Regions from separate parts of the Sedimentibacter sp. zth1 genome, predicted to be linked through region 2. Evidence: riboswitches for the same ligand, from Rfam matches in the RefSeq annotation. Region 2 holds a riboswitch; each other region holds the start of a gene.
The links. Region 2 has a riboswitch for cobalamin ahead of JYG23_RS09105 (S-layer homology domain-containing protein). Riboswitches for the same ligand answer to the same signal wherever they lie in the genome.
Positions count from the first base shown of each region.

Region 1: it holds a riboswitch for cobalamin, as region 2 does, so the genes downstream of both, JYG23_RS00870 (ABC transporter substrate-binding protein) here and JYG23_RS09105 (S-layer homology domain-containing protein) in region 2, are expected to answer to the same signal.
Region 3: it holds a riboswitch for cobalamin, as region 2 does, so the genes downstream of both, JYG23_RS11765 (ABC transporter substrate-binding protein) here and JYG23_RS09105 (S-layer homology domain-containing protein) in region 2, are expected to answer to the same signal.

Region 1 is NZ_CP071445.1:164,472-175,531, reverse strand. Features, by position in the region: gene ord (2,4-diaminopentanoate dehydrogenase) at 1-214, opposite strand, end outside; gene JYG23_RS00905 (sigma-54-dependent Fis family transcriptional regulator) at 443-1,834, opposite strand; gene zupT (zinc transporter ZupT) at 1,868-2,659, opposite strand; gene JYG23_RS00895 (patatin-like phospholipase family protein) at 2,736-3,938, opposite strand; gene JYG23_RS00890 (ACT domain-containing protein) at 3,955-4,392, opposite strand; gene JYG23_RS00885 (1-deoxy-D-xylulose-5-phosphate reductoisomerase) at 4,560-5,732, shown strand; gene JYG23_RS00880 (ABC transporter ATP-binding protein) at 5,809-7,053, opposite strand; gene JYG23_RS00875 (iron ABC transporter permease) at 7,065-8,093, opposite strand; gene JYG23_RS00870 (ABC transporter substrate-binding protein) at 8,221-9,180, opposite strand; cobalamin riboswitch at 9,269-9,444, opposite strand; gene JYG23_RS00865 (folylpolyglutamate synthase/dihydrofolate synthase family protein) at 9,651-10,958, shown strand.
Region 2 is NZ_CP071445.1:1,853,126-1,864,185, forward strand. Features, by position in the region: gene JYG23_RS09100 (DUF4430 domain-containing protein) at 1-599, opposite strand, end outside; gene JYG23_RS09105 (S-layer homology domain-containing protein) at 615-2,222, opposite strand; cobalamin riboswitch at 2,441-2,621, opposite strand; gene JYG23_RS09110 (immunoglobulin-like domain-containing protein) at 2,770-11,060, opposite strand, start outside.
Region 3 is NZ_CP071445.1:2,451,033-2,462,092, reverse strand. Features, by position in the region: gene cbiD (cobalt-precorrin-5B (C(1))-methyltransferase CbiD) at 1-341, opposite strand, end outside; gene JYG23_RS11785 (precorrin-8X methylmutase) at 343-963, opposite strand; gene JYG23_RS11780 (cobyrinate a,c-diamide synthase) at 956-2,317, opposite strand; gene JYG23_RS11775 (ABC transporter ATP-binding protein) at 2,307-3,446, opposite strand; gene JYG23_RS11770 (iron ABC transporter permease) at 3,450-4,463, opposite strand; gene JYG23_RS11765 (ABC transporter substrate-binding protein) at 4,473-5,684, opposite strand; cobalamin riboswitch at 5,868-6,074, opposite strand; gene cobJ (precorrin-3B C(17)-methyltransferase) at 6,121-6,855, opposite strand; gene JYG23_RS11755 (hypothetical protein) at 6,969-7,532, opposite strand; fluoride riboswitch at 7,704-7,775, shown strand; gene JYG23_RS11750 (cation:proton antiporter) at 7,882-9,057, shown strand; gene JYG23_RS11745 (ABC transporter ATP-binding protein) at 9,132-10,922, opposite strand; gene JYG23_RS11740 (ABC transporter ATP-binding protein) at 10,922-11,060, opposite strand, start outside.

The DNA.
Region 1 (11,060 bases), 1.4 Mb from region 2:
CTGATTTTTCAGTTATAACTTCATCTCTTGTTCCTACGATAACTTCTTCCCTGTCTCCTCTATCAACTCCAACTATTTCATATATACTTTTTCCTAACTTTTGACCTATATCTATACCACCTACTATATCAACACCTTTTTTTGTTAATAACATTCTTGCCATTCCTGTGCCCATAGCACCCAGTCCCCAAATAATTACTTTTACATTTTTCATAATATTCCTCCTTATAGTTTTCCATTTACTTTTATAATTATATTACAAGCAATTTTTGTGCCATTTTTGTGAAAACGTTTCTTTTATTCGTTTTTATTGTATTTTTTCCATTAATTTCAACAATATTTTTTTTATTATTTTTAAAATTTATTAATTACATTATAATTTTTTTGACAATTTTCAAAAAAAATGCAAATAAGTTTGCATACAACTGCAAATTTATTTGCACTATTTATCTAAAATACTGTATTTTTTTAATTTGTGCTGTAATGTTTGTCTTTTAATTTTTAAATGTTCTGCAGTTTTACTTATATTATTTTTATATATTCTCATCGTATTGATTATTATTTCTTTTTCTATATCCTCTAAATATTGTGTAACTCCAATATCATAAAAATCATGTTTATTACTAGTCTTATTATTAACATCATCTATCAAAATATGCTTATCACTAATAACATTTTCATCATCAATCATTGACATAGCACCCATTATGATATTTTCAAGTTCTCTTACATTGCCTGGATATTCATATTTCATTAGCTTTTCTTTTGCATTTTCTGATAACATCCAAATATTTTTATTATACCTACTATTATACTTATCAATAAATCTATCAGCAAGCAGCAAAATATCTTCTTTTCTTTCTCTAAGAGGTGGAACATTAATAGGAATAATATTAATTCTATAATATAAATCTTTTCTTAATTTTCCTTGTTTTATTAAAGAATCAGCTTTTTCATTAACTGTAGCTATAATTCTTACATCGATTGGAATATCCCTTGTTCCTCCAACACGTCTAATATAATTTTCCTGCAATACTCTTAAAAGTTTTGCTTGAAGCTCATATGGCATTGAATTAATCTCGTCAAGCAATAATGTTCCTCCATTAGCTTGTTCAAAAAGTCCAACCCTATCAATAGCACCAGTAAAACCTCCCTTTGAAGTTCCAAATAAAATGCCCTCTAGCAAGCTTTCGGGCAATGCAGCACAATTCTGTGCTAAAAATGGTTTGTTTTGCCTAATTCCATCAAAGTGAATACTTTGTGCTATAAGCTCCTTACCTGTACCCGTTTCACCATAAATAAAAACTGAAGCACTACTTTTAGAGGCTTTTTTGGCAATATCAATAATTTGCTTAAAATTGCTACTTTTCCCAATTAAATTTCTAAATCTATATTTTCTAATTTTTGAATTTTTAACTTCACTTGGTTGTACTATTTCTTTCCTAAGATCTAAAATTGTATTTGACATTTCTTTAATTTCTGTGATGTTCTTAGAAACCTCAATTGCTGCAATAACATCATCTCCACTAAATATCGGAATAGTTGTATTGATTGTCGTAATTTCCTTACCATCCTTATTTGAATATGTTTGAATTTTTTTTATGGTACTTTTATTATGATGTAATGCCTTAAGTAGTGTGCTATCATTTTCATCTAAATTCTTAAAAACTTGTGTAAATGGTTTATTTAATACATCCTTTACGTCCATTTTCTCTAAATTAGCCATAAATTCATTATATATAATACTATTACAATTTTTATCAATTACATGAACACCATCATCTACAAGGTGCAAAATATTTTGCATGATTGATACGTAATCCTTACTTTTCATAACATCACCACCTGATAACTAATTATACCAAAGCTAGGCAAACATTACAAGACTAGTTAACATTATAGCAATACCTAAAATCAGTCCATACAGTACAGTTTTATCACTTTTGTCATATTTATATGCCAAAGGCAATAAGTTTCTAAAAGATATATATATCATAATACCCGAAACTAAACCAAAGACAATACCAAATAGTTTTTGGCTCATAAATTTTTCCAATATTGCATATGCACATACTGCTCCAAATGGCTCAGATAAGCCTGAAACAAAAGAAAACACTACAGCTTTTCTTTTACTACCCGTAGCATAATAAATCGGAGAAGCAACCGTTATTCCCTCTGGTATATTGTGCATTGCAATTGCAAATGTTATTGGTATCGCAAGCTTAGGACTATCCATAGCTGACATAAATGTTGCTACCCCTTCTGGAAAATTATGAAGGATAATTGCTATTGTTGAAATAATTCCTGCTCTATATAGTTTTAAACTATTTATGTCTTTTGTGTTTTTTAAAAGGCTAAAATTATTTTCTGGTATAATTTTATCAATTATTGCACAAAAAAGCATTCCAAGAAAAAAAATGAGCATTGCAAACTGTAATCCTATTTTAGGACCATAGTGAGATTTGAAATTGTTAACCGATTCAGGAAATATTTGTACAAATGATACACAAATCATAACACCAGCAGCTAAAGACAGAAAAAAAGCAAGATTTTTATAGTTTTCTTTATCAAAAGCTAAAATCAATAGACCGCCTATACCTGTTGACAATCCTGCAATAGCCGTAAGAGCAAAGGCAATACAAAAACTTGTAAATTCCATAATAAACTCCAAATTATATGTTTTTATTATGTTTATGCAAAAAAAACGCTAGTATCACTAACGTTTCTTAATTAATTCAAATAAACATCTCTCTAAATATTCTTATAACTAAATCATCCTTAACTGCTAACGATAAAATTTTATTTTGTCTAACAAAAGTTGGAATTTTTTTATTTACACTAAGAGGCTCTTTCTTGAATTTATCAATAACAATCTTGATAAAATCATCCGCATCATATATTTTAAATCTTTTAATATCACTATATTTTTCTGCAATACACTCAACTAGTCTCAGTATAATATCTTGATAATCAAATTTACCTTTCATCTCCAGTAAAGATTCTAGTCTTGGCAATATTTTTTCAAATAACATTCTATCAGTAGGTATATCTTCAAATCCTAATAATTTACCTATATTTATATATCTTTGTTCATTATTATCAAAATTATTGAGCAAATATTTCAAAAAGTTATTTTTATATTGCTTGCAATAATATTTATAACCCTTGAGCTGTTTAAATACCTTCATAGCATCATAATATCCTAAAGATATATTGGTTTTTGCTTTAAGTACGTCAAAATCTAAAATTCCGCCTAAATCCTCAACAGGTTGAATATATATAACATTTATTTCATCAGTATTCACTTTTTTGACTCTTCCAATTCCATATGTTCTGACTGCAATAAAATTCTTATATCCTTTTTTTTGCAAAACCCCAAATGGCAAATTATCATATGCTCCACCATCTAAAAAGAATTTTCCATCAACTTTTTGCATTTTAAATACTGGTAAATTAGAACTTGCAAGTATATAGTCAATGAGTTTACCCTTTGGAATATTTTCCTTCAAAATTTCTATAGGTTGCTTATCGGTTAAAGAAATTGTAACAATTCCAAAATCAAGTTTTGAATTTCTAACCTTTTCTTCATCTATGAAGCTACTTACTAGCTTTCTAATTTTTGATGTATCCAAGCCTTTGTTAGTTATTATATTCTTGGACAAATTAACAAAATATGATAAACTTATGTCAGCAAAATTTTTACTTTTTACATTTTCTATTTGTTCTTTATTAAATCCGAAAAGAGATTCTAAATCAATTTCATTCCAAATATCAACTAATTTATCATAATCTCCTTGAACAATAGCAGCACCGTTCAATGCTCCAATTGAGGTTCCTGCAACACCGTCTATTTTTATCCCTAAATCAAGCAAAGCCTTATATGCACCTACATGATATGCGCCCTTTGCTCCTCCACCTTCTAAAACAAGACCATACATTTAATATACTCCTTTATTATTCTATAGATAGTAGCTTAACACCATTTACATCATCTTTTTCTTCTATCTTGCTAATTAAATCATCTATTGAAATCAAAATGTCAGACATATCAATGGATATATTAACAGAAGCTTTACCATTGATTGGTATATTTTGATTCATAGTCAAAATATTCGCCTTTACAGTTGACAATAAATTTAAGACTTCAGACAAAACACCGCTTCTATGAGTAAGCATCAAAGCAATAACAGCTTTTCTTCCCATAGAATTTTCAGATGGTGAAAAAACGTAATCCTTATATTTATAATACGTACTTCTACTTATTCCAACTTTTTTTACTGACTCGCTTACACTCTTTACAGTTCCATCATTTATATAATTTCTAGCCTCTATCACCTTATCAAAAACATCTGGTAAAATTTCTTTATTTACAATTAAATATTTTTTTAACATTGAATTTTCTCCCCCAATAATGTAAAAGCTTTTATATATTATACATAATTTTATATGAATAATACAAGTTTTTTAACTAAAAATTGATTTCAAAGAAACATTATAGTATAATAATGTGGTGTATACACAAAAAATAAATAGAAATCAGCAAAGAGGTGCATAAAAATATGATTAGTATTAGCATTTTGGGTTCGACAGGCTCTATAGGTACACAGACATTAGATGTAGTTAGAGACAACCTGGACAAAGTAAAGGTATGTGCTATTTCAGGTAATAGCAATATTGAATTATTGAAAAAGCAAATTCTAGAGTTTAACCCTGAAGTATGTTCAGTTATGAATGGGATAAATGCTATAAAGCTAAGAAACATATTGCCTAAATTTTGTAAAACTGAAATTGTAACTGGTATGGATGGATTGATAAGTGTAGCAACACATTCTCAAGCACATATTATTGTTACTGGCATATCAGGTATGATTGGTCTTAGACCAACAATAGAAGCTATAAAACTAGGTAAAACTATCGCTTTAGCCAACAAAGAAACACTTGTTACGGGTGGAGAGTATATCATGCACTTAGCTAAGAAATACAAAGCTACAATTTTACCTGTTGATAGCGAACATAGTGCTATATTTCAAGCATTACAAGGAAACAAGCATGAAAGCATCAACAAACTTATATTAACAGCATCAGGAGGACCTTTTTTAGGTAAAAGTGAAAAAGAACTAGAAAATGTAACATTAGATGACGCACTTAACCACCCAACTTGGAAAATGGGTAGAAAAATAACTATAGATTCAGCCACTTTGATGAATAAAGGATTAGAAGTAATTGAAGCAAAATATTTATTTAATATTCCTGAAGAAAAAATTGAAGTAGTGGTTCATCCACAAAGTATAATACATTCTGCTGTTGAATATTGTGACCACTCGACTTTAGCACAAATGGGTTTACAAAATATGAGAATTCCAATTCAATATGCTCTTTTTTATCCTAAAAGGATAAAAAATAATTATGAAACATTATCACTTAGCAAAATAAAAAACTTAACCTTTGAAGAACCTGATAAAAAAACATTTAGGTGTTTAGATCTTGCTTATTATGCACTAAAGATAGGAGGAACACTTCCTACAATTTTAAACGCGAGCAATGAACTTGTAGTTAATCTATTTTTAGAAGGGAAGGTTAAATTTTTGGATATTCCTAAAATAATAGAAGTTCTTATGACAAAACATTCTGTAAAAAAAGTTGAATCAATTAACGATATTCTTGATGCAGAATTATGGTCAAAAATACAAATAGAAAACAAACAAGGTGTATTAAGTGGTTTGATTAACTAAATTTCAGTTTTTAAGACATAGACAATAAAAAACTAATAATCATTTTATTTTAATTGGATTATTAGTTTTTTTGTTTCTAATTCTTTTCTTCTACTAAATTGAATAGCTCTTTTAAATTCATTGCAACGCAAACATTTTTTTTGCTTTTTATTTTTCCAAGTATTTCTTCACATTTTCCGTTTACAAAATCTCTTTTGCTATTATATAAAATTATAATTTTTTTATCATCTAAATAGCTTAAAATTTCTATATTCTCAAAATTACCTTCACCTATTGCAACATCCGTTAAAATTACTATGTCGCTTTTTTTTATTAATTCTCTATTTTTTTCTATACTCTCTTTACTAAATGATGTAAAAGGTAGTTCTTTAACATATCTAATACTTAAATTTTTACATATTTCTAAATCGCTGTCTCCATCATTTAAAACACCACAGCTAACATTATATCTTTCAGAATAAAGCTTTTGAATTATATATTCTCCTGTTCCTCCACCGCAGATGACGTGAATATTTTTATTCTTATCGTCCTTAGCCCTTCTAGCTCTAAGAGCAACGACTTCCTTACAAGACAAAAGTTTATTTTCTCTAACAAGCATTTCCATATCATATACTTGCCTCAATACACTTTCATCTATTATATCATCTGGCGTGCCTATTTTTACAATACCTTCGTCACTCAGCAAAACAATTTTATCACTAAATCTACTAGATAAATTTAAATCATGCATAATAGTTAAAACTGTCAAATTATCCTCTCTATTAAGAGAATATATTAATTCTATTATATCTAACTGATGATGTATATCAAGATTTGATGTAGCTTCATCCAATACCAAAATACTAGTTTGCTGTGCAAGTGCCCTTGCTATAATGACTCTTTGCTTTTCACCACCACTAAGTTCATTAAAATTTTTGTCCTTCAAGTAAAATGTAGATGTTTTAATCAATGCATCTTGTATAATTTTTTTATCGTCGTATTGTGATTTACCAAATTTTTTAGTGTATGGATTTCTTCCCATTGCAACAATATCGTACACATTAAAATTAAAGCTTATATTGTACTCCTGAGGAACAAACCCAATCATACATGCTTTTTCTTTGTGTGAAATATTTTTTATACTTTTATGATTAATTAAAATGTCACCAGACTCAATGTCTATATTTTTCATAATACTTTTAAGTATTGTAGATTTTCCAGCTCCGTTTGGCCCAATTATGGTGCAAAATTCGCCTTTTTGTACATCAAAGCTAATATTATTCAAAACTGTTGTAGTACCATATTTTACTGATATATTTTTAACTTCAATAACATTTTCCACTTTTTACACCTCTAAAATAATTCTCTTTTTTTACTTCTAAGTAAATAAACAAAAAAAGGACCGCCAAGTATTGCAGTAACTAAACCAACAGGTATTTCTTGTGAGAAGACACTTCTTGCAAGAGTATCACAAATAACCATCAGTATTGCTCCAAAAATAAATGATAGTGGAAATAACTTTTTATGGTCAGGTCCAATAATCATTCTAGTTATATGAGGAATTATAAGTCCTACAAATCCAATTATACCAGATATAGAAACTACAAATGCTGTAACTATAGTACTTGTTACTAATAAAATCAATTTAACCTTTTCAACATTCACTCCTAAATTGCTTGCTGTTTCTTCGCCAAGTAAAATTAAATTTAAGTCTTTTGAATAATAAAATAATATTGCAAATCCTATAAGTACATAAGGCAAAATTGTTACTAGCTGTGACCAACCTTTACCAGAAAAAGAACCCATAGTCCAAAAGTATATTTTACTCAAATCATCACCTGCAAAAATCATTATCAAAGATGTAAAGGCTGTTAAAAAGTTTCCTACTGCAATACCACTTAAAAGCAAAGTAGTTATTGGCACTTTTTTACCAATTCTTGAAATAGAATATACCAAGAACATAACACCAACAGCACATGAAAAAGCTAATATAGTTATTATTGATAATCCAAAGAATTTAAATGTTATGTGCGATGCTATACCGATAGCTGCACCAAAAGCAGCACCCGATGATACACCAATAACATATGGATCTGCCATAGGATTTTTTAAAAGTCCTTGGTATGTAACACCAGCTATAGATAAGGCACCACCCACTATTAACGATACCAAAATCCTTGGAAATCTAACCTTCCATATTATTGTTATAGTAGAAGATTTCATATCTACTAAGTTTTTTTCAAGACCTAAAATTTTATTTATTATAATTTTAAATGAATCTCCAATACTTATATTTGCAGCACCAATACAGCTACAAATTAATACTGTTAAAAATAATACTACAATCGATATCAGAATAATTAATTTAGTATTTTTTTTCATTTTATCACGTCCCACTTATATTATATAAGCAATTTGCTAAAATTTAAATATATCTCTTCTTAAAAAAAAATTAAACTTATTAGCTTGGAATAGGGAGTTTAATAATTAGCTAATAAGTTAATTTATTTTATTTAAATGCTTCTGGATGAATTGCTTTTGCAACTAATTCTAATGCTTCCACAATTCTTGGTCCTGGTCTTGATGATATATCTTGATCTAAAAGATATATTTGATTATTCTTTATTGCATCTATTTCTTCAAATGCAACTCTTCCTTTTATATCATCAACTGTTTTAAATCCATCATCAGCTGATAAATATACTTGTGGATTTTCCTCTATTAATTTTTCTAAACTAAATTCTGCATATGCTGATTCAGCATCATGTGCAATATTTTCACAATTTGCTAAAGTAATTAAATCATCAATAAAACTTCCAGGCCCTGCAGTTTGAAGTGGATCATTCCAAACCTCATAAAAAGCAGTTTTTGAATCTTCACCTTTAATTTTGTCTAATATTTCTTTTTCCTTATCCTTCATCGCACTTACAAGTTCTATAGCTTTGTCCTTTGCATCTAGCATATTTCCGATAAATTCAATCTTTTTAAAAGTATCCTCATATCCTTTTGCATTTACTATAACAACTTGAATACCCGCGTCTTTTAATGTTTTTAAATCATCGTCTTTAATTTTATCAGAGATAAACAAATCAACATCTAGCTCTAATAATTTTTCAATATTCGGTCCAGTGTATCCACCAATAACTTGTTTGTTTTTTGTATCTTCTGGATAATTACAGTATTCAGTAACTCCAACTAATAAGTTATCTTTGCCAATCGCATATATTGTTTCTGTAATAGATGGAGCACCAGATGCGATTTTTTCTGGAGCCTTTTCAAGGGTTACCTCATTGTCTAAATCATCTTTAAATGTTAATGGATAAACACTTTTACTTTCTTCACCTACATTGTTAGTTTGATCGTTATTTTGATTTTCACTACCATTGTCATTTGTTTTCGTACAAGCAGCAAATGTTATAATCATACATACTGCTAATAAAATACATAAAACTTTTTTTGTAATTTTCATAATATACCTTCCTCTAAAAAAATAATCCTAACCTTGTTGGGTTAGGATAAAAGTACACAATTATACTATCATCACACCTTCCCACCGAAGGCTAATTCTCATTATAGGTAGGTCTCCTGGCTCGCGGATCATCCTCATTTTACCCTTCCCATTTTCAAAACAGTGGTTTGTAAAATTTGTACTCACTTACAGTAGCGGGGGCTGCAATGGCATTTACCATTTTCCCTATTATGTTTTATAAACACCTATAATTATTTAATTCACGTAAAGCATACCATATATATATTTATTTTGCAAGTAGTATATTTTATAAAACTAAATACAATATATTTCATCTATTTGTATTATAATTATAAATTTTATTTTTGAATTATTTATTTTATCTACTATAAATTATATTGCAAAAACAAATAAAATGCACTATTATAATAATTGTTACGATTTAATTATATTATAAGGAAGGTACTAAAATGAATTACGAAGAATCTTTAAAATATATAAGTGATACATACAAATTCGGTTCAAAACTTGGTCTTGAAAATATTAAAAGACTTACTGAATTATTAGGAAATCCTCAAGATAAATATAAAATAATACACGTTGCAGGCACAAACGGAAAAGGTTCTACTTGCAATATGATACATAATGTTTTAGTTAAGAGTGGTTATAAAGTTGGATTATTTATAAGTCCATTTTTGCAAGAGTTTACAGAAAGAATACAAATAAACAACAAACAAATAAATAGAGATTCATTGGCAAAAATAACTACTCTTATAAAAGACAAAATTGATATCATGCTTTCTGAGGGCTATAATCATCCTACAGAATTTGAAGTTGTTACTGCCATAGGATTTAAATATTTTGAAGAACAAAACATTGATTTTTTAGTATTAGAGGTTGGACTTGGTGGTAGATTTGATGCTACAAATGTAGTCAAATCATCTTTAATTTCTGTTATCACATCTATAAGCTATGACCATACTGAATATTTAGGTGATACACTAGAAAAAATTGCATTTGAAAAAGCTGGAATAATAAAAGAAAATAGCAAAGTAGTTGTTTATCCTCAGGGTAAAAATGTTGTTGATGTAGTTAAGGAACAAGCAAGAAAAAAACATTCTAATATATATGAATTAGACTCAAATAACATAAAAATATTAGATTCTACCATAGAAGGTCAAACACTAAACTACATAGATAAAAGAATTTTCAACTTAGATAATTTTAAAATTAATATGCTTGGTGAACATCAGGCTTATAACTGCCTCACAGTTTTAAAAGTTTTAGAGCTTCTAAAACAAGAAGGCTTCATTATAACTGAAAAAAGCGTAAAAGAAGGTCTGCTCAACTCTAAATTTGCCGGAAGATTTGAAATTATAAGAAAAAAGCCCACAATTATACTAGATGGTGGACATAATATCAATGGTGTTGAATATTTTCAAAAGGCTATAAAAAGATATTTTAAGGATAAAAAAATTATTTTGTTTTATGGAATGTTAAAGGATAAGCATCCAATTGATGTAATTGATTACTTGCTTGATATTTCAGAACAAATTTATACACTTACTCCAAATAATCCTGCTAGAGCAATGGATTGCAAAGATTTAAGGGATTTAATTGTCAAAAGAGGTACTAAAACAAAGGTAACTGCAATAGAAAAATATGAAGAAATATTACCTATTATTGATAAGATAGACAAGGACGATATTATTGCATGTGTAGGTTCATTGTACATGATTGGCGATATTCGTACTTTATTGCAAAATAACAATAGATAGAAAATGTGCTATTGCAAAACTAAAATATATAGTTTAGCAATAGCTATTCTTTTTTGTATTAATTTTCAAAAAAAGAAAGTTGCAAAACTATTTCTAAAATAG
Region 2 (11,060 bases):
TCCCTACCCAAGTCACAAGTATATACCCATTCAACTATATCTCCGTCTTTTAATACATATCTGCTACATCCATAGTTTGGAACCCATCCATTTACTTTATATATCCATCCACTTAATTCTCCACAGTCAAATTCATAAAGATTTGCTATTCCCTCTATATAATTTGAATTATATATTGGTGTCATTACAAACTCCATATGAATTTTGTTTCTTTTCATTTCTCTTAAAAGGATGTTGAAAACAGATTCTCCTTCGTAAAATACTACTTCAGTTGAAGGAAATATTATCCCATCGTCAGGAACAATATCTGTTTTATCAGGATTTAACTTATCTTTGTTATCAAGTATAGTTTCACACGATACAGATAAAGTACATTTCAATTTTTTATCTGCATTTATAACTGCATCTTGCCACTCAACAGGAGCGGGCTTACCTTCTGGAACAGGAGATGTGTTATATTCATCCATACCTGTTTTTTCATTAATAACAATTTTTCTTTCATTTTCCTGCTTGTTTTCTTTAATAACTTGAAACATACATGCTATACATATGATTAAAAAAGCACATATAATACCTATCCATATTTTTTTATTTTTCATTTATATTCTCACCTATTAATTTTCAATCATTCTAAATATCATTCCTGCTATTTCTTCTCTAGTAGCATTTCTTTCAGGATAAATCTCCATTTCATCATCAGGAATATATCCATATTTTACACACGCTGCAACAGACTCAATAGTCCAGTCAGCACATTTTATGTAGTCTGTAAATTGGCACATTATATTTATTATTTCATAGTTTTCCATAGACATATTTTTTCCTAAAATTTCTGCTGTTCTTGCAATCATAAGTGCAGCATCTTGTCTTGTAACATTATTATTAGGTTTAAATACTTTATCAGAATATCCGTTTATTATTCCCATCTGATGTGCTGCTCCAACGTATCCTGAAAACCAATCAGAATCTTTTACGTCTTCAAAGGTTTCAATTTCAATTTCTTCAAGACATAAAGCTTTAGCTAGCATTGTTGCTAATTGAGCTCTCGTAACATAACCCTTTGGATTAAATGTATTTTCATTAAAGCCATTAACTATTCCTTTAGCATTAAGCCCAATAATTGCTTCCTTCTCTGAACTACTATCTATATCTGTAAATTTATTTTTATATTCAATCTTTGGTTCTGTATTTTTTTTAGGTAATACTTTTTCTTCGTATTTTTTTTCGACATCACTCATATCATACAACGATGTCTGTCCTTTTAAAAAACGACTGTAGGCAACCATCGCATACATACCTTGATCTGTAGCCATGCCATCAATACCATATTCTTTTACATGCTTAAATCCTCCTGTTTCAGGTATATAAAAATCATCTATGATATTTGATACCACCCAACTTCCGTTTTTCTTTACAAATCTATCGTCAATTTTAGGATCTATATTAAGTTTACAAAGTGCTACCAAAACTTGATCTGCACTTTCAGAGTTTTTATTTCCCCAACTTTCAAATCCACCATCATTATTCATTTTGTTAGATAAAACAACTAAACCTCTATCTACAGCATCTTTTACTTTTTCTTGGTCAACATAATTCGCAAGAGATTGAAGAACCATAGCAGTAACATCGGTATCTGGATTGCTCTCTCCCATAGACCATCCTCCACCATTTATTTCCTTGCTTAGTATATGATCTACAAGTTTTTGCCTTGTAGTCACATTTTTTATATTGCCTGTATTTGTAACATCATAATTTCCACTATCTAACGCAATAAGTCCCCACACAGCTCCATTTATACCTTGCCATACAAGGTTATCAAATTCAGCCAATTTTTCAGTCAAATCGTATCCTCCAACATTTGTAGGATCTTTGCCAAGAGCAGTAAGAGTTAACACAGCTCTTGAATATTCTGTATACTTTCTTTTATGCAAGATACCATCATTTTCTTCAAGTTGTTTAACTAAGTTATTATAGTAATCATCATAATATTTCTCTGGAACTTCTATTCCAGCTCTAATTAATGATATTATTGTCCATTCTCCAAGTGTTTCATCATTTTTAAGTTTTTTAGCACAATCAAGCACATATTTAGCAGTATTCTCTATGACTTTATCTAATTCAACAGAAGGTTCCTTTATCTGCACTGCATATATAGGCAATAATGAGCTTATTACTATGCTTAACATCAGCATAATACTCAATATTTTTTTTATGATTTTCATCTTCATTCCTCCATTTTTTATTTTCTTTCTCTTTTATTTTTTATGTGATAGTTTACCTATCTTTTTTATATACGCGGAGTTACGTAGCAACTTTTTTATGATACAACTAAAACACAAATCTGTTTATTCACAAAAAAAACAGCTGTTTTCCATTTACTTATAAAAACAGCTGTTTAATACTCGCTATTATAATCTATTTTAGTCCATGGAAAATAGAGTATGTATCAAAATTATTAGGCTGTGTCTGACTTAGCTTTATTAATTTCTCCATCTTATTGCTTAGCAATAGAATTACAAAATTAATTTAGCATTACAGTGACCGGCTCGCAGAGGATTTTCACCTCTTTCCATTTAATTGAATACGTAATTTGTATTCAAACCTATATAATAGATATTTAATTGTTATATATTTACTTAAAATCCTACCATTACATTATATATGTACATATATTAATAGTCAAGTCATAGATTTGTAGAATTTTCTTAATACATAAAAAATAATGTCAAGATAATAAATATCCCAACATTACTTTTAAAAATCTATTTACTATTTAGTTGTAAGTCTTTGAAAAATTACAGCTACTTCTGCTCTTGTTGCTGTTGACTTAGGATCAAATTTATTTCCATCTTTTCCTTGTATTAATCCTAAGGATTGTATTAATTTAACACTATCTTCTGCCCAAGAACTTATTTCTTTTTCATCTGCAAAATCTTTTGGTTCCTGTGTTACATCTTTGCTAAGCATTTCAACATAGTTTGCTAATATAACAGACATTTCTTCTCTAGTTATATCTTTATTTGGTGCAAATGTATTACTACTCTTTCCACTAACCAACTTATTATCTAATGCCCATCTAATATATGGTGCATAGTATTCATTTTGTGATACATCGCTAAATCCTGTTGCTGTATAACTTGTATCAGCCTCTGCTAATCTTCCTAAAACTGTTACAAACATTCCTCTTGTCATTGACTGATTAGGACTAAATTCATCATCTGTTGATCCATTGAACAAACCTTTAGAATAAACATAGTTTATTGCTTCCTTCGCCCAATGATTTGCTATATCCTCAAATGGCTCATATCCAACAGCATAATATGATAAATGTTCTGTTTCAAATTTAACTGTTTTTGTTTTGCTATCATATTTACAATCTCTAATTGTTTGAATATTTCCATTATCATCTATATAGTGAATAACTATTTTTTCTGGATTTTCATTGGCTTTTAGAATATATGGAATTCCTAATTTTATCTCATAATCATCAAATCTTGATATTTTTTTATTTCCTGATGATATGTTAAAATCAAATACTGGTCTATCTCCTACTATAGTTTTTGCTACTTCTTTTAATGTTTCTTTTTCAACATTCGCTACACTAATTGATATCTCTGATGATTTCGACTGATTCAATATTGATTTTAATGTTTCTTTATTTAATGTTATTTCTGCTAATTGAGATGATATCTTTATTTCATCTACATTTTGCTTTTCTGCTTCTTTTAGTGCTTTTACTGGCAACTTAGCTTCTACTTCTTTAGCTTTCGAATCAGATTTAGCATCTATTGTTACTACTGTTTTTGTATTTTCACCTGCTTTTTTAGCTGCTTCTACAACACTAGTTATAGCTTCTGTTAATTCTTTTTCTGTTAATGTTGCTGTTGCTTTTCCATCATTGTCTACTTCTGCTTGTGTTGTTGCTGTAACGTTAGCTGTTTCTTCGATTACTGTTGCCTCTGTTATTGTAGTTGAACTACTGTCTTCAACCCAACTATCCATGCCTTCTTCTTGTGTATATTCACTTGTATAATGCCATACTATAGCATCACCATCTTTTAATATTTGTATTGAATATCCATCTATATTTTCATGTGTTCCATTTATCGAATACAACCATCCTGAATTCTTTCCATTATCAAATTCAGCAAGTCCATTTATTGATGATATGTATGTTCCATTATCTTTTGTTGTAAATGGTATATTTTCTTCAATCAATATTTTATCTGTCAAGTATTTTACTGTTGAATCTTTTGGAACTTTGTATGTCTTTTGTGGTATCCATATTTCTTTTGAGCATTGCTGTCCAGATTTATGCTTTTTATCACCTATTAATGTAAATGTAACTGTTATTTCTTCTGTCGGTGTTGGTTTTTCAGTATCATCTTTACTCAATACTACAAATACATTCTTAATGCTATGTGAAATGCTATCTTCTTCAATAATTTCAAAGCTTCCCAATGCATCCTTATAACCCTCTTTTGAGGCTACATAGTTGTATATTCCAGCTTTTAAATCAAATGTATTTTTTGTTATCTCATTTATTTTTTCTTCATTACTGTTTTTCAAAACTACTATTGCATCACTTGGATTAACAATAAAGTTTACAGGACTACCTTCTGCATCTTTTTTGTCAATTGCAAACATATAACCAGAGTCATTTTTGTAGTACATTGTTCCATTTGAATCTGAAATTATACTACTTATACAATAATTCTGTTTCTCTTTTTCTGGAATATATAATTCACTGATTATTGGAGTTTTATTACCTTCAAAATCTTCAAGAACTACTATGCCACCTGGAGTTTTATTATATGTAAAATAAACATATATTTTTTCATTATCTGCTTCATCATATGCTGTTGTCAAAAGCGCTGAAGATTGCACATTCGCTGGTAATTCAGCTTCATATATTGGCTCTAATGATGTTGCGTTTAATACACCTATAGCACCCGTATTGTCAGCATTTACTGCTCCTACATACACTCTGTCATTAAATACAACTGGTGTACTTGTGCTTTGTGTAGCATTTATTGATATTTTACTTGATTTTGCAGTGCTCTCATCAAATAATCCATCATTATTTATTTTTATTGAGTAAAGCTTTCCATTTTTAGTAGTAAAATAAAGTGTACCATTAGTAGTAGAAACGCATGAGCGTATAGCTCCATCTGCTTGATAGCTATCTATTGTCTCTCCTGTTAGAGCATTCACTGACAATAATAATCCATCATCATTTCCATATACAATAGCATCTGATACTGCTAGTGCGCCCGCCCAATAATATCCTTTGCCTTCACTTTGATTTTTCCACTTCAAGCTTCCATCCTCTGCTGATATACAGAAGTAATATCCATTTGTACATTCCCTATCTTCTGAAGTACCCGCGTATACATATCCTTCATTGTATAAAATAGGTGTTGCTACATCATGTCCATCTGCAACTGCTTTGCTTACCCATTTTGATTTCATAGAAACTGTATCTACTGCTTCTACTATACCATTTTCAAATGCAACAAATACTGTTCTATCGCCGTATGTAATATAAGTATTGTATGCTGCATTTGACGATAATGAAATTTTTTCTATTATATTACCGTCTTTATCAAACTTAACTAATTCATTTTTTATTACAACCCATATAAAATCTTCTGCAATAATAATGTTGCTAGAATTTTCAGTCCAATTACTTGTCAACTTACTTGACCATTCCAAATTTGCTTCACCTGAAACTCTTGGTGTATTGCAATTGACAATAGCCATATTGTTTAATGTTCCTCTAAATGACGGCCATTCAACTGTTACTTCCTCTTGTTTTACTTTAACAAACTTAATTGTATAGGTTTTTTCATTATCATTAACATTTGTTGTTATTTGTACTTGTTCATTATCTATAACTGATATAGTTTTTTCTTCTTTATTTTCTAAAACTTCACCGTTTAATTTCATTGTAGCTGTAGGATCTACAAGAATTGCACTCAAAGAAATTTCTTCTTTAGTATCTAATATTTCAGCCTCAACTATATCCTCATTACTTGGAACTTTTAATTCAACTCCATCAATATTAATACTATTCAATAAATTAGTATACGCCTTTATTGTTATTTCCATTGGGTATTCATATTTAATATATGGATATCCGTAATTATTACTTTCTAAAACTGCTGTAATATTTACTTTAACATTTTCACTACCAAAATCAGGGCGTTTTTTTAATGATAAATTTGAACTTAAATATTTTGATGATTCTCCATAATATAAACCATTAAAACTAATGTCAACTGGCATATTGAATCCATTTTCATTGAATAAAAAGCTACCATCTGATAAATATGCTACACTATCCGGTCTTTTCATATTTACCATAACAGCATCTAAAGATGTATTTTCACCTTTGATAAATTCGCCAATTTTTTCAGATGCTTTTTTTAACATTAAAAGCTCATTTTCTCTATCTGCTTCTGTTTCAGCTTTAATTGTACCACTGAATGTCTTTACAAGCACCTTTCCAGATTCAACATGTGATAATGTCAATGTAAATATAACTGGTATATCTTCTTCTCCCATTGATGGACGTTTTACAGTTGCTATTTTAAATGCAGTCCCGCCACTCACATTTATACCAGTGTCTACTTCCCAAGTACCTTTCACTTTTCTATCTTCTGGAAGATTAAGCTTTAATTTTTTATTTTTAATATTATTAATATCAAAACTTCCACCTGCTGCATCTATAATTGTGCATTGTTCAAGTGCTTTCTTGAAATCTGCATTTGTAAGTTCTGTTTCTTCTTTTGTTAATGCTATAACATTAAGCTTAAATAATTTTGATAAAACCATGCTACTTCCATCTTTAGATATTGATAAAGTAATAGTTACTTCCTTATTTCCATCTTCAAATGAAGGTCTTGATACTATACTTTCAGAATATTTATATAAAGATGGCTTTACAATTTCTTCATCTGTACTTGTAAACTTCCAATTATAACTTGTATCTTTTCCTTCTAATTTGAATGGCATTTTTACAGATTGTGCATCAAATACTGTTTCATCTTTATTTTCAAGATAACACGCATCTAAAGCTCCTTGAAGCTCTTTCTTTAGTGCATCACTAGAAGATTTATCTAAGGCTTTTATAGCAACCTCAAAATCTCTTGTCACAAAAATATCTGTATCATCATCAATAAGCTTGAGAGTTATAGCTATTTTTTTATCACCATCTTCAAATGAAGGTCTATTAACCTCAGCTCCTATATTATAAGTATTTACATCAAATGATACTAAACTACTTTTACTACTCCACTCAGTTGTATAATTACTACTATAACCTTCTTTTTTTAATTTAAAATCTTCAGTTATAGAATTTTTATCATTATCATCATAACTTAAAGTAATAAACTTATCATTTGTAACATAATTAGTATCAATATAACTATTTAATTTAACTTTTACTTCTTTTTCTTCTTTTTCCTTTAAAAACTTTTCTAATTTTTCATAAATCTCTACAATTTTATTTCCATTTACAATTTTACTTTTTCCGTTTTCACTTAAAGTACTGTAAATATTATTAAGACTTTCTATTTTTCCCTGTTCTAATAAAATATTCTCATCTGTTGTTGGAAGTAAAGCTATTTCATCTTCTAAATATTTTTTACTTACAACTACAATTTTATAAACGCTTTTAGCTTTTGGTGTAGAATAACTATATTTTTTTCCATCTTCAACTTCTATTTTAATTGTTCCACAGCCATTTGTTAAAGCTATATCTTTAGTACTTCCACTAGTTATTTTACTGCTATTAACACTAAGCTCTGCACCTGTATTTTCAAGTATAGGGGTTACTGTTACAGTATCAAGTGTTTTATCTGTTACACACTCATACTCTAATGTATTTTTATCAAATGTGATTTCAGCACTTGATAATTTAAGACTTGATAAGTATGCATTATATGCTTTAATCGTTAAATTTAATTCTACTTGAACTTCATCTACCTTATCAGGATAAACTAAACTTTTTACTTTTGCAGTTAAAGTCACAATTTTATCGTCTTCACCTTGATTAGGTCTCTTTGAAAGTTTAAATCCTGAATACCCATCAATACTAACAAATGATTTATCAGATGATGAAATCCATTGAATTTCTACATTATCATCAGACTTTTTAGAAGCATAGTTTCCTGTATTCCATCTTATTGTACCATCTGCATTCACCTTAGCATAGAGCGCTTTTTCAAGATTCTTTGTAACAGCATCCACTGATGTATTTTCGTTTTTAATACCATCAAACAAATTATCTTTTATAGTATTAAGATTATTTTTTTCTGCTAAAATATCTTCGTTTGATATTGGAATAACTGTAAATTCAAATGTCTTTTGAACTGTAGCACTTTTAATTTGTTTATGTGTTATATTAAGTGTTATAGTTATTATTTTAGGATCTTCTCCAACATTAGGTCTTTCTATAATTATTTTACCTTTACCGTTACTTGCTTCTGCTATTAAATTATCACTTGATGTCCAAGTATAATTATAATCATATTGTTTACTTGTATCAGTAGGTTTATTTTTAACTATCTTAATGTCTGATTTTACTGTGCTTGAGTTTTCTCCATCTGCATATTCAATATCAGTTTTAGTTAAAATCTCTTTAACTAAATCTATTGCTGCATTTTTTTCATCATCAGTAAATTTTTTTATTGTTAAAGTAAACTCTTTTGTTGCTGTAACTTCTTTATTTTCTTTATTAGTTAATGTAAGTGTTACTATAACTGTTTTATCAACACTTTCGTCTCTATTTACATAAGCATATCCGCTTGTATTCATAATATCTATAATTTTTTCATCACTTGAGGACCACTTATAGCTATATTTAGAACCATAGCTTTCTTTATTTAATTTTATTTTAGGTGCAATTATATTATCAAAATCTAAAAAAGTACCATTTTCATAATCTAAAATTGCTTTTTCATCTGTATAATTTAAAGATAAATAGTTATCAAGCTCTTTTTGCAAGATAAGATTTATATTAGCTTCAATTACTTCTTGCAATTTAGTATTAAATTCAATAAGTTTTGCACCATTTGAAATTTTTGCTTTATTTGTATCATCTAACTTGTTGTACTGTACTAAAAGTTTTTCAACATTATCTTTTTGCGCAAATATAACTTCATCTGTTTCTGTAATATCAGGAAGTTTAGCTATTTCATCTTCTAAAAATTTCTTGCTGACTATTACAATTTTATATGTTTTTGTCTGAGAAGAATCCTCTGATGAAATAGTAATATCTGTTGATCCATCTACTAAACTTACAATATGTTGTTCATTTGGATTAACTATTTCCTCATTAATTTTAATTGTAGCACCTACATTTTCAGGTGTAACAGTTATTTTAGCTTCATTTAAAACATTATCCGTTAGTATGTTATATGTTGTAGCTTTACTATCAAAAGTAAAATCAACACCTTCTATTGTAATACTTTTTAAATTTGGATTTATAGCCTTTAGTATTAAGTCTAAACTTACTTCATTTCTGCATAATTTTTTCAAATCTTCATTATTAGGATAAATTTCAGCGTATTTACCTAAAAGCTGACTTGTAAAGCAAGTTTTAAAGGAAATGTTTGTATCCTTATCAGGTCTTTTAGATAATTTCATAGTTACTTCACTAAAATATCCTGAAGGGTCAAATTTATAGCTATCCTCTGTATCATATGGATCACTTGGATTTGGAAACAAGTCATCAGGTTTAAATCCAGTTCCTGTTTGTGCCTTATAATCATAACCCCAAACTAATTTACCATCTTTTTCGTAAACACAATATATGTCATTTAGATTATTTGCTATGTTGTCTTTATCTATGTTATTTCCATCATTTATTCCTTCCCATATATTTGCCTTTACTTTTTCCATCAATGCAATTTCTTCATCAATTTCAACTTGTGTAAGAGGTGCTATTGTAAATGGTATTACTTTTTCAACTGAAACTCCTTTTTTTGTCATTGTTATTGTCACATTAGCTGTTTTTTTATTTTCACCAATATTTGGTCTTACAACTCTTGCAACATAATTAACAAATCCACTTTTAAAAACCTCAAAGCTAAATAAAGATGGATCAGAGCTTTCGTGTGTATAAGTAACATCCTTTGGTATTTGTCTTCTTATATCAGGAACTTTAAAATTATATCTTACATTGTTATTTTTATAATCTTCCTGTAAGCTTATTGAGCTATCTTCTATGGCTACATATTCACCGAATTTTTCTATAGTAAAATTTTCTTCTAAGATTTTACTCAATTCTGCTTTAATGATATCTGTTTCATTTCCTGAAACTGCCTTTATAGTAATTGGAACAATCTTTTCAACTGTAATTGGATCATCACTAAAACGATATTTAAATGTTGCAGTAAGACTGGCTTCAGTATCCTCTGTTGGAATTGTAACATTTCCTTTGTATCCGTCTAGCGAGTTGCCCTCAATTTTTATAAGGTCACTATTAGATTCCCAAGTAATCCATGATTTTTTACTGCCTATTTCACTAGGTAAAATAAGCTGTGTTTTAACATTTTGCAAATCTACATTCTCATTTTTTATAGCATCCTCAGTCAATAAGTTTACATCTTGTTCAGTCATAAACTTAATTATCTTATCATTATCTAATGGAATAACAGCTATAATAGCGGACTCTTGTTCAACTGTATTTAGATTAAATTTAAAATTTACATTTACTTGTGCCACTTTGTTGTTTGTATTAGATGTATTGTCATACCAATTATCTATGTTTCCATTTGCACCAATGTATATAACAAAGCTACTTTCTTCTGAACCAATATTGTTTGCTGAAACAAATTCTACTTTAACATCACTTCTACCTTTTTTAGCAAGTGTAGAATTTAATAAAGTTACAACATTTATATCAGTGCCATATACAGGATGAATAGCACTTAAACTTTTAATAACATTTTTTAAATCAGTTTCTGTTTCTTCTAAAGTATAAGGTTTTACCTGTAATTTAAATTCTTTATTTACAGAAGCAAAGCCTTTTTTTATTGTAGCAGTAAGCGTAA
Region 3 (11,060 bases), 600 kb from region 2:
CCACTCATTGTTACTCTACCTATACCAATCCCACCATCAATAACTATTGCTTTTTTAGGTATGGTTGATACTTTTGCATAAATGAGCATATCTCTTGTAGCATCTATGTCATCACCACTATCTTTACGAACTGCACAGCTTACATATTTATCATAAATTTCAACTTCATGTATCTCAACATCTATATCTATACCCTTTGGTGTATGTAATTTTACTCTTTCAACTTTTTCATTTGTTAGTAGCATTATAGCTGCTGCCTTTGATGCTGCAGTTGCACAAGAACCAGTTGTGTAACCAAGCCTAAGCTTTTTTCCATCCTTGGTTATATATTCTCTAAGCATTTTATCTTTTTAATTGATAAATTAAAGCATTGCATATAGCAGCAGCTACATTGCTTCCACCCTTTCTACCTTTGGCAACTATATATGGTACATTTGTAGTCATAATTAATTCTTTAGATTCAACTACGTTTACAAATCCAACTGGTACACCAATAATCAATACTGGATTTATTTTATTTTCATCTATAAGTTTTTTTAATTTAATAAGTGCTGTTGGTGCATTGCCAACTGCTATAATACACGGTTTCTTTAGATTACATGCTTTTTCCATAGATACTGAAGCTCTTGTAATTTCACGTTTTTTTGCCTCTTTTGCAACATCTTCATCACTCATAAAGCAGTGTGCTTCCCCTCCTAATGAAGAGAGAATTGTTTTATTTATACCTGCTTTAGCCATCTGAGTATCTGTTACAATATCACAACCATTTTTCAGTGCTTCTAAAGCTTGTTTACATGCATTATCAGAGAACACTAGGTTATCTACATAATCAAAATCAGCACTCGTATGTATAACACGTTTAATGACAAGTTCATTTTCAGCAAGTAAATTTATATCTCCTAATTCTTCTGTTATAATTTCAAAGCTTCTTTTTTCTATCTCATTTGGTTTTATACTATACATAATTTTCTCCTAAGCATTTTTTATAAAAATTTTCTGCAAAATGTAAATTTGAATAAAAGTTAAGATGTGGATATCCAGCGTATAAAAAATCATTTGATACTACACATTTCCATGTTTTTTTGTTGGTTTTTTTAGCAGTGAAACTATCTCCACATTCTGTCAAATCATAATAATGAAATTCATGTGCTTTAATTTTTTCACCTTTTTTGCATAACATATTATTTTTATTAGCTGTAAGTGTAACATATCCAAATCTCATAAGTTTCCCAGTGTTTTCTGATTGCCCTTCAAGATATGATACCATTTTGTATGTATCTATACTATTTGCTAGATACATAAATCCACCACATTCAGCTATACATGGAATATTATCAGAAAGAGCATCTCTTATAGATTTTAGCATAGTTAAGTTTTGTGATAACTCTTTTACGTATAGTTCTGGATATCCTCCACCTATATACAAGCCATCTATATTTTTTGGTAACTCAACATCATTTAGAGGACTAAAATATAATAAATTTGCTCCCATTTCTTGTAACAATTCTAAATTATCTCTATAATAAAAACAAAACGCTTTATCTTTTGCAACTGCAATATTAATACTATGATTAAATTTTTTAATAACTGGGCTTTTAAAAACATTTTCTTTTGCATAAGAAGCAAGCTTTATTAAATTATCAATATCAATTGTATCTTCTACTACTTCAGCTAATTTATTTAACTTAATTTTTATATCTTCAATTTCTTCACTTGTAACTAATCCTAAATGTCTGCTACCAAAAATCAAATCTTTAGATAGCTTAGGAATATAACCAAGCACTGTAATATTTCCTTCAAATTCTTCCTCTATAAGCTGTTTTATGGCGCTAAATGTTGTTTTTGTTATATTATTAAGTATTACTCCCTTAATATTGTTATTTTTCTTGTATTCAACAAATCCCTTCAGCGTTGCTGCTATAGATGTTGCCATTCCTTTACAATTAATAATCAATATAACTGGAGTATTGGTTATGTTTGAAACCTCATATGTAGATGATTTTGTTGTATTAAGCCCAGCTCCATCATAAAAACCCATAACCCCTTCTATCACGGCTATTTCAGAATCATTGCTATTCTTTGCCAATAAATATTTTATTGAGTTTTCATCACAAAAGAACGAGTCCAGATTTGAACTTTTTGCTCCAATTATTTCTCCATGAAACATAGGGTCTATATAATCAGGCCCACATTTAAAAGATGACACCTTTAGTTTTCGATTTACAAGTGCTTGCAATAATGCAACAGTTACAGTAGTTTTACCGCAATTACTTGATGTACCGGCAATCATAATTCTTGGTATATTATTATTTTTCATTAAGATATTCTACCACCTTTTCAACATCATAAAATATTGGGATTCTATTTTGTTTAGCAATTTCAATAAGCTCTTGATTAAATTGATTATATAGACCAATATGTGCCCCAACGTCTACTAATACTGTGCTCTTAACAACAGCTTGTTTCGCCTCATTTATCAATTCTTTTGATACTGGTTCAAATGCCTTTGAAGAATATATTTTTTTAGCTAAAGATTTTGCTACTTGAAAATCCACATCGTTTTCGTAAAGTATACCTGTATTAAACGATATACGTTTTTTTTGTAATTCTCTATAATATAATATACCCTTACCCTCTCCACCTACAATAAAAACGTTTTTATCACTTGTTATTTTAGGTAATTCAACACTTCCAAACAACATATTATATGAACTATTATCTAATCCATACAATTCATTTATTATTTCTTCTTTAAATATATCTTTGGGTGTACCAAATCTAGATATTTTATCACCTTTTACACACGCTACTTTATCCGATATTTTCGGTGCTAAATCTATTTCATGCAATGACATTATAATGGTAATATTTTTTTCGCGCGACATATTTCTTAATATATCTAGCAAATCTATTTTATGCTTTATATCCAAATATGATGTAGGTTCATCAAGAACTATAATTTCAGGTTCTTGACATATTGCTCTAGCAAGCATAATACGCTGTCTCTGACCATCACTTATTGATAAAAAATCTCTATCTTTTAAATCAAGCGCATGCACCTTTTTCAATGAATCACATACAATTTCATCATCTTGTTTTGTTAATTTACCAAAATAATTCGTATACGGATAACGTCCTGACGCAACAATATCTTCACATGTCATCATTTCAGGTCTTATTTTATCTGTTAAAACTACAGCCACTTTTGTAGCTAAGTCTTTATTAGTCATATTATTTAAGCTATTTTTATCTATGTATACAATTCCTTTTATTGTTGACAAATGCTTTGTTATACTTTTTAAAATAGTAGATTTTCCAGAACCATTAGGTCCTATAAGTGTTAATATCTCGCCTTTTTTTATTTTTATATTAATATTATTAATTAAAGGTATATTATTATAACCAACACATAAATCTTCTGTCCTAAAAAAATAATTTTCAGTCATATATTACACTCTCCTTTGTCTACTAAGCATTAGCCATATAACTACTGGTGCTCCAAAAACTGCTGTAACTGTACCTATTGCTAAATCCACCGGTGCAAATGCACTTCTTGCTATTAAATCACAAAACATACAAAATACTGCACCGCATAAAAAAGATGCTGGTATGATAACAATTGGCTTAGTAGTTTTACACATCATTTTGGTTATATGTGGAACTGCTATTCCTACAAATGATATAGGACCGGCAAATGCTGTAACACATGCTGACATAATACTTGATAATATAATTAGTATAACCCTTAAACTTTTTATGTTAATACCTATGCTTTGAGCATAGCCCTCTCCTAATTGGAACGCACCAATTGGCTTTGAATATATCATTGCTAATATCAATGATATTGCTACTACTATAGATGCTACTTTTAAATTGTCCCAATTCATTCCCGAAAAGCTACCCATAGCCCAATGAGTTAAATTAGCTATATCTGATTCTACTGCAAACGTTATAAAAAAATTAGTTACAGCAGAACAAATATATCCAATCATTATTCCAACAACTAAAAGCATTGACATGTTCCGAACCTTTTTAGAAAAAAGTAGTACAAAAAGCATTGACAGCATAGAACCAGCAAATGATGCTACTACTGTCATTGTAAGAGAAATACTATTTACATACTGAAGCATTATAAGCATAACAAAACCTACAAACATTTTTGCTCCCGAAGAAATTCCAAGCACAAATGGTCCTGCAATTGGATTTCTGAAAAATGTTTGTAGCATAAATCCTGAAACAGATAAAGCACCCCCAAGAACTGCTGCTCCGAGCAGTCTTGGGAGTCTTATACTCCATATTATTTTACTTTCAATTGAACCTTCATTAGCACGAAACAATATAATTTTAACTATTTCTGATGGTGATATATTTACACTTCCTGTGTTAACATTCATAACTATTGCAACAAAAAATAATATAGCTAAAAGTATAAATACTATCTGATAACGTACAACTGATTTCATATTGTCAACCTATTGCAATCTAAATAAATATGTTAATTCATTTACAGAATTATCATCTATTGATAGCATTTCATTTATATCTTTAATCATATAACCTAACACATTTGAAATTTGGAAGTAATTTGGTGTTGTACACCATACGTTTCCTTCTTTTACAGCTTTAAAGTCACTAAACAATTCATTTTTTGCTATAAAATCATCTACTGTTTCTGGTTTTCCGCCTAAACTCCAAATATATATAATATTGTCTGCATCTTTTGCTGTTGCATAAAATTCTTCAAATTCCATCTTTTGAGCTCCAGTTTTATCTGGTTCCATATCAGCAAATATATATTTACCTCCTGCTAACTCAACCATTTTTGCCATATAATCTCCACCCCTACGAGCATAAAGAGTTCCCTTTGAAGTTATATAGAAAACTGCTGTTGTTTCAGGATCTTCTGTTTCTAAATCTAAATTTTCAACATATGCAACTTGTTCTTTGAAATGTTTTTCAGCTATTTCTTCGCAATCTAATAATGCACCATATAATTTTACCCATTCTACTCTTGCCATTGGATGCTCTTCATATGTAGCTTGGTCTAGTAAATATGGTATTTTTAATTCATCTAATTTTTCTGCAACCTCTGGCACTCTTAAAAGCATTGTTGAAAATACTGCAAATGGAGGTTGTTTAGCTGTTATCATTTCATAGTCTGGTGCTTTATACGAACCAATGTATTCAATTTTGCCATCATCAATTGCTTTTCCAATTTCATCTATGTACCAAGACGATCTTTTTGTAGTAACTAAAGATACTTTGTCTAATTTATCAAGACCATTTATAAGTGACATAGTTGGTGTAGATGATATCAACATATTATCTAAAGGCATTTGTAATGTTACAACACCTTCTTCTATATCTGCTGGCACATTCATACCCTCTGGTATAGTTAAAAACTGTCTTCCATCACAAACCTTTATAAGCTTGTAACCACCCTTATAGTAATCTACTGAAAAGTTTTTAGCATAAACTAGTTCCATCGAATGATCAAAAACTAATTTTCCATTATAATCTTCTTCTTTTCCATCATTATTAGTTTTAGAATTATTGTTTTCATTACTTACATTATTTGATGCATCGTTATTTGCATCCTCATTTTTAGTGCATCCTGTAAATGCTACCAATAGTAGTGTTATTAACAAAAATACTACTGCTAATTTTAAACTTTTTTTCTTCATTTTAATCTCCTTATGTATTATAGTTTAATATTATCAGTTTAAATTCCCATTGAGTAAGGATAAAAATAAAAAAACTTCTATTTCAAAAGAAATGGAAGTTCAAATGTATCTGTTATATTTTGTACATACTAAAAAATATTAATATTTACAATAACGGACCTTTCTTCCCTCTTCCCGGAATACTTAAAACCGACAAAACATGGTAGGTCTCCTGACTTATGATATAGATACTAATGTATCACTAAAGAGTGCCTTCTCAGGTTTTTAACCCAATGACTTATTACTCTTTTTTCGTCAATTACAGTAGTGGAAGCTGCTTCGGAATCTAACCGAATTCCCTTAAATATTAAAGATGTCGTTCTTTAAAAAACCATATTTTATTTTTTATTTATTTACTGAATGAATATACCACAAAAACATTTTTATGTCAATATATCTATCTTTTGTTTGAGTTATACCCCCTTGGAGTAACCATTTTACCATTAATTACTTTAGTTTGACTATTTCCTACAAAAACAGTTGTAAACATATCTACATTAACATTTCTTAGCTCTTTCAATGATACAATTGTGCTTTTCTCTCCATCTCTACCAATATTTTTAACAAATCCACACACTGTTTCTTCCGATTTATATTTTAACATAATATCACATGCCTCTTGCAAGTAGCTTGATCTTTTTTTGCTTGATGGATTATAAATACAAATAACAAAATCAGCAATTGAAGCACATTCTATTCTTTTATATATTAGTTGTTTAGGAGTAAGTAAATCGCTCAGGCTAATTACAGCAAAATCATGCGTCAAAGGTGCTCCCAAAACAGCTCCTCCACTTAGCGCAGCTGTTACTCCTGATATAACTTCTATATCAATATCACCCTTTTCTCCTACAAGCTCATATATCAAGCTTGCCATACCATAAACACCACTATCACCACTACATACCATGGAAACTATGTTGTTTTCTTCAGCCTTTTCTATAGCCCACCTACATCTATCTATTTCCTTCATCATTGGAGTTTCATAAAATTGTTTATGACCAAAATATGGTTTCAATAAACCTGTATAAACAGTATATCCAACTATAATATCACTATTTTCCAATGCATCTTTTGCCTGAATAGTCATGTTTTCATAACCACCCGCTCCAAAACCTACAACATATAATTTCATTGCTTATCTCCTATTTTATTAAAATAAAAAAAGCTATAACCTAAAAGTTATAGCTTGTATATTTACGGTAAATATTAGCATATTGTTTATACAAAGTCAACATTAGTGGAAAGCTAGATACCTCTTTTGTCAAAAGCTGCAAAATATATAGATGCTAAAAGTCCACCCATTACATCTGTTATTAAGTCACTCATAGTATCATTAACTAATGTCGTAGCAACACGTTGAGTATCAATAGAAAGTATATTGTCTACTGCAAATTCATATATCTCCCAAACTACCCCTCCAATACATGCGAATCCAAGTAAAAAGAAAAATCTAATAGTAGGATTTGTTTTTTTACCTTTTAAGAGACTGTTTAATAATGAATTACCTACAATAGCAAGTATAATTCCTGAAAATACATGCATCAATAAATCCCACCATGAAATAACATCATAAAAATTAAACATTACTCCAATAACCACTGCAAATATACAGAAAATGCTATATAGGGAAACTAAGTCATCACTAATAACTTTTCTATTTCTATTTATGTAATCTATGATATATGTAGATAAAAATATTGCAAGACCACCCGCTATGCCAATCCAATTTCTAATAATCAAGCTATAGATAAAAGCAATTCCAATTCCTATCCTTAAAGCCCACTTTGAATAATAAGCAAAATTTTTCATACGCCCTCCTAAATATTGTTATTTTATCTTTAGTATTACATTTTTGTTCTTATTTTATTCATATTTATATTATGCAATAATTAATAATATAAATATATTATAATTTTATTAAATTTATATTAATATTAAATTACTCTTGACTAATTTGTTTACTTTTGCTATTCTAAATGAGTGTTTGATGGGAATGAAGTTCTCCCTTGGAATATCCAAAACTGCTTAACCGCTGATGACTTCTGCAATTATTATTGTAGAAATTATCAGCTTTTTTTATATACTAGGAGTTGCGTAGCAACTTTTTTATATAATTTCACAATAAAACATATACTATATTAGACAAAGGAGAATTTAAATGCTTTACAGTTTAGCTTTGATTTTTTTACTCGGTTTAATTTTTTCAGCTTTATTTAAGAAAATTAATCTTCCTAGTTTGCTTGGAATGATTTTGGTAGGTATACTGATTGGTCCTTATGGCTTTAACTTGTTGGATAATTCTATACTTTCTATATCTGCACAACTTAGAAAATTTGCTTTGATAATTATTCTTACTCGTGCAGGTTTAACCTTAAATATCTCAGATTTAAAAAAGGTAGGTAGGCCAGCAATTCTAATGTCTTTTTTACCTGCTTCTTTTGAAATTTTAGGTATAATTATAATTGCCCCTATACTCTTGGGCGTAGAGTTAAAAGAGGCAGCCCTGATAGGTACTGTTGTTGCTGCAGTTTCTCCAGCAGTTGTTGTTCCAAGGATGATAAAATTTATTGACACCCGTTGGGGAACAAATAAAAGTATACCTCAACTAATCATTGCTAGTTCTTCAATGGATGATGTGTTTGTTATTGTTTTATTTACTGCTCTTTCTTCAATAGTAGGAGGCAAAGCTGTTAGTGCTAGTGTCCTTTTTCAAATACCTATCTCAATAGCACTTGGCATAGTATTAGGAATAGTAGCAGGATTTATTCTTTATTCATTGTTCAAAAAAATAAATATGAACGAAATAGTGAAAGTGCTTATTGTACTAAGCGTTTCATTTCTACTTGTAGAGTTAGAAAACAGATTAAATGGTATTGTTCCAGTTTCAGGACTATTAGCTATAATGAGTATGGGTATAACAATTAATTACAAGCAACCAATACTCTCAAAAAAACTATGCTCACAATACAATAACCTATGGATAGCTGGTCAAATACTTCTATTTGTCCTTGTAGGCGCATGTGTAAATGTAAAATATGCTATGTCAGCAAGCTTTTATGGAATAATCATCGTATTATTTGCACTTGTATTTAGGATTGTTGGAGTTTCTTTATGTCTAATTAAAACTAATTTAACTTTTAAAGAACGTGTATTTTGTATGATTGCATATACACCTAAAGCTACAGTGCAAGCTGCAATTGGTGCTGTTCCACTAGCTATGGGACTAGATTGTGGGCAAATTGTATTAACTATGGCTGTAATTTCTATTCTAATAACAGCGCCACTTGGTGCAATAGCTATTGATAAGAGCTATAAAAAACTACTTACCAAGTAAAAGATAAATACAAAAAAGCAAACTAAGTAGTTAAGTTAGTTTGCTTTTTAGAATATCTATTTCAAAAATATTTACTATACATAATACTGTGCCTGTGCCATATACATTTCTTCATAAAGTCCATGCTCATTAACTAATTCATCATGATTGCCGTATTCAACTATTTCTCCGTTCTTAAATACTGCTATGTTATCACAAAACTTACAGCTAGATAATCTGTGAGAAATATATATTGCTGTCTTTCCACCAACTAGCTCATTAAACTTGCTATATATCTCAAATTCTGCAAATGGATCTAAAGCTGCTGTCGGTTCATCCAGTACAACAATTGGAGCATTTTTATATATTGCTCTTGCTATAGCAAGCTTCTGTGACTGTCCGCCTGAGAGCTCTATTCCAGACTTATCAAATATCTTATAAACAGTAGTGTATATACCTTTGCTCAATTTATTTAAGTCATTGCCCAAACCAGCTTTTTCTATAACGCCTTTTATTTCTTTATCATCTATGTTATCCCAACCTAATAATCCTACATTTTCCTTCAATGTAAAAGCAAAAAGCTTAAAATCTTGAAATACAACAGATAATAGGTCCATGTATTCATCGTAATCATATTTTTGTATATTTACGCCATTTAGTAAAATTTCTCCTTCAGTTACTTCATATAATCTGCATAGAAGCTTAATAAATGTTGTTTTACCAGCTCCATTTAGACCTACAACTGAAAGTTTTTCTTCTGGTTTTATTGTAATATTGATGTTTTTTAATGTATAATTTTTACTCCTTGGATATTTAAAACCAACATTTTTAAATTCTATAGTAAAATCACTTATACTTTTTGTTGCTTCTTCACCTATGCTTTTTTTTGATTTCAAACCTTCAAATTCTAAATATAGCTCCAGATATCTACACTTTTGAGATATACCAACATAACAGCTTAAACAATCAGCAATGGCTGTACTAAAATTTAAAGTTGTATTTGCATACATTGTAAAGTTGCCTATTCCTAATCCTGTTAATAGCCTGTATACCAAATAGCCATATGTTCCAAATGTCTGTAACTGAAAATTCACTTTATTCATTCCTTCGTACTTACCTATTTTTATATTGCCTTTATTAAATACATTAAGTAGTTTATCATTATATTTTAATAATTTATTGACTATTAAAGGGCTCATATTATATAGTCTGACATCTTTTCCTAAAGCAAAATCATCTCCTATGTTATAAAGGTACACATATTCTCTATTAAATATTATAATATCCTGATTCATTTTGTATTGAGTCTTCTGAATTCTGTTAAAAATATATGTATTAAATAAAACCATAACTATTATAAATATAACTAAAATTGGACTTAATGTAATAAGAACAGCACCTAACGTAATAATACTTATACACTGAGTAAAAAGTTTCATAATATCCTGAACCATAAATTGAATAGTACCCTGATCTCTTACAGGAAATACTGCTAATTCTTTTAGGTTCAAAACTTCCGGATCTTCAATCTGCTCAAAATCTAAGTTCATTACCTTTTTACCAATCAACAAATCAAATCCATTAGATATCTCTAAATCCTTTACAGCAATAAACTTTGCAAAACATCTATTTATAATATTTAAAATAAGATTACTAACCACCGTAATAGCAACAAGCATAACAAGAAAATCTATTCTCATATCCATCAATAACTCATCTATAATAAACTTAGGCATTATTATATTGACAAGAGGAGTAAGTGCCTTAAATAAAGCTGCTGTAATCAATGTCGGAACATAGCTCTTATTAATTTTTTGTGTTAGCTTTAAAAAATGTATTATTATTTTGAGATCTTTTCTAAAGCTTTTTGAACTATCTTTTTTCATTATGCTTCCTCCTTTGCAACATCTTCTCTATAATATCGTGCTTGTATATCAAACATTTCTCTATAACGTCCATTCTTTTCTAATAGTTCCTCGTGAGTACCATATTCTTTAACCTCACCATTTTCAAAGAACGCAATT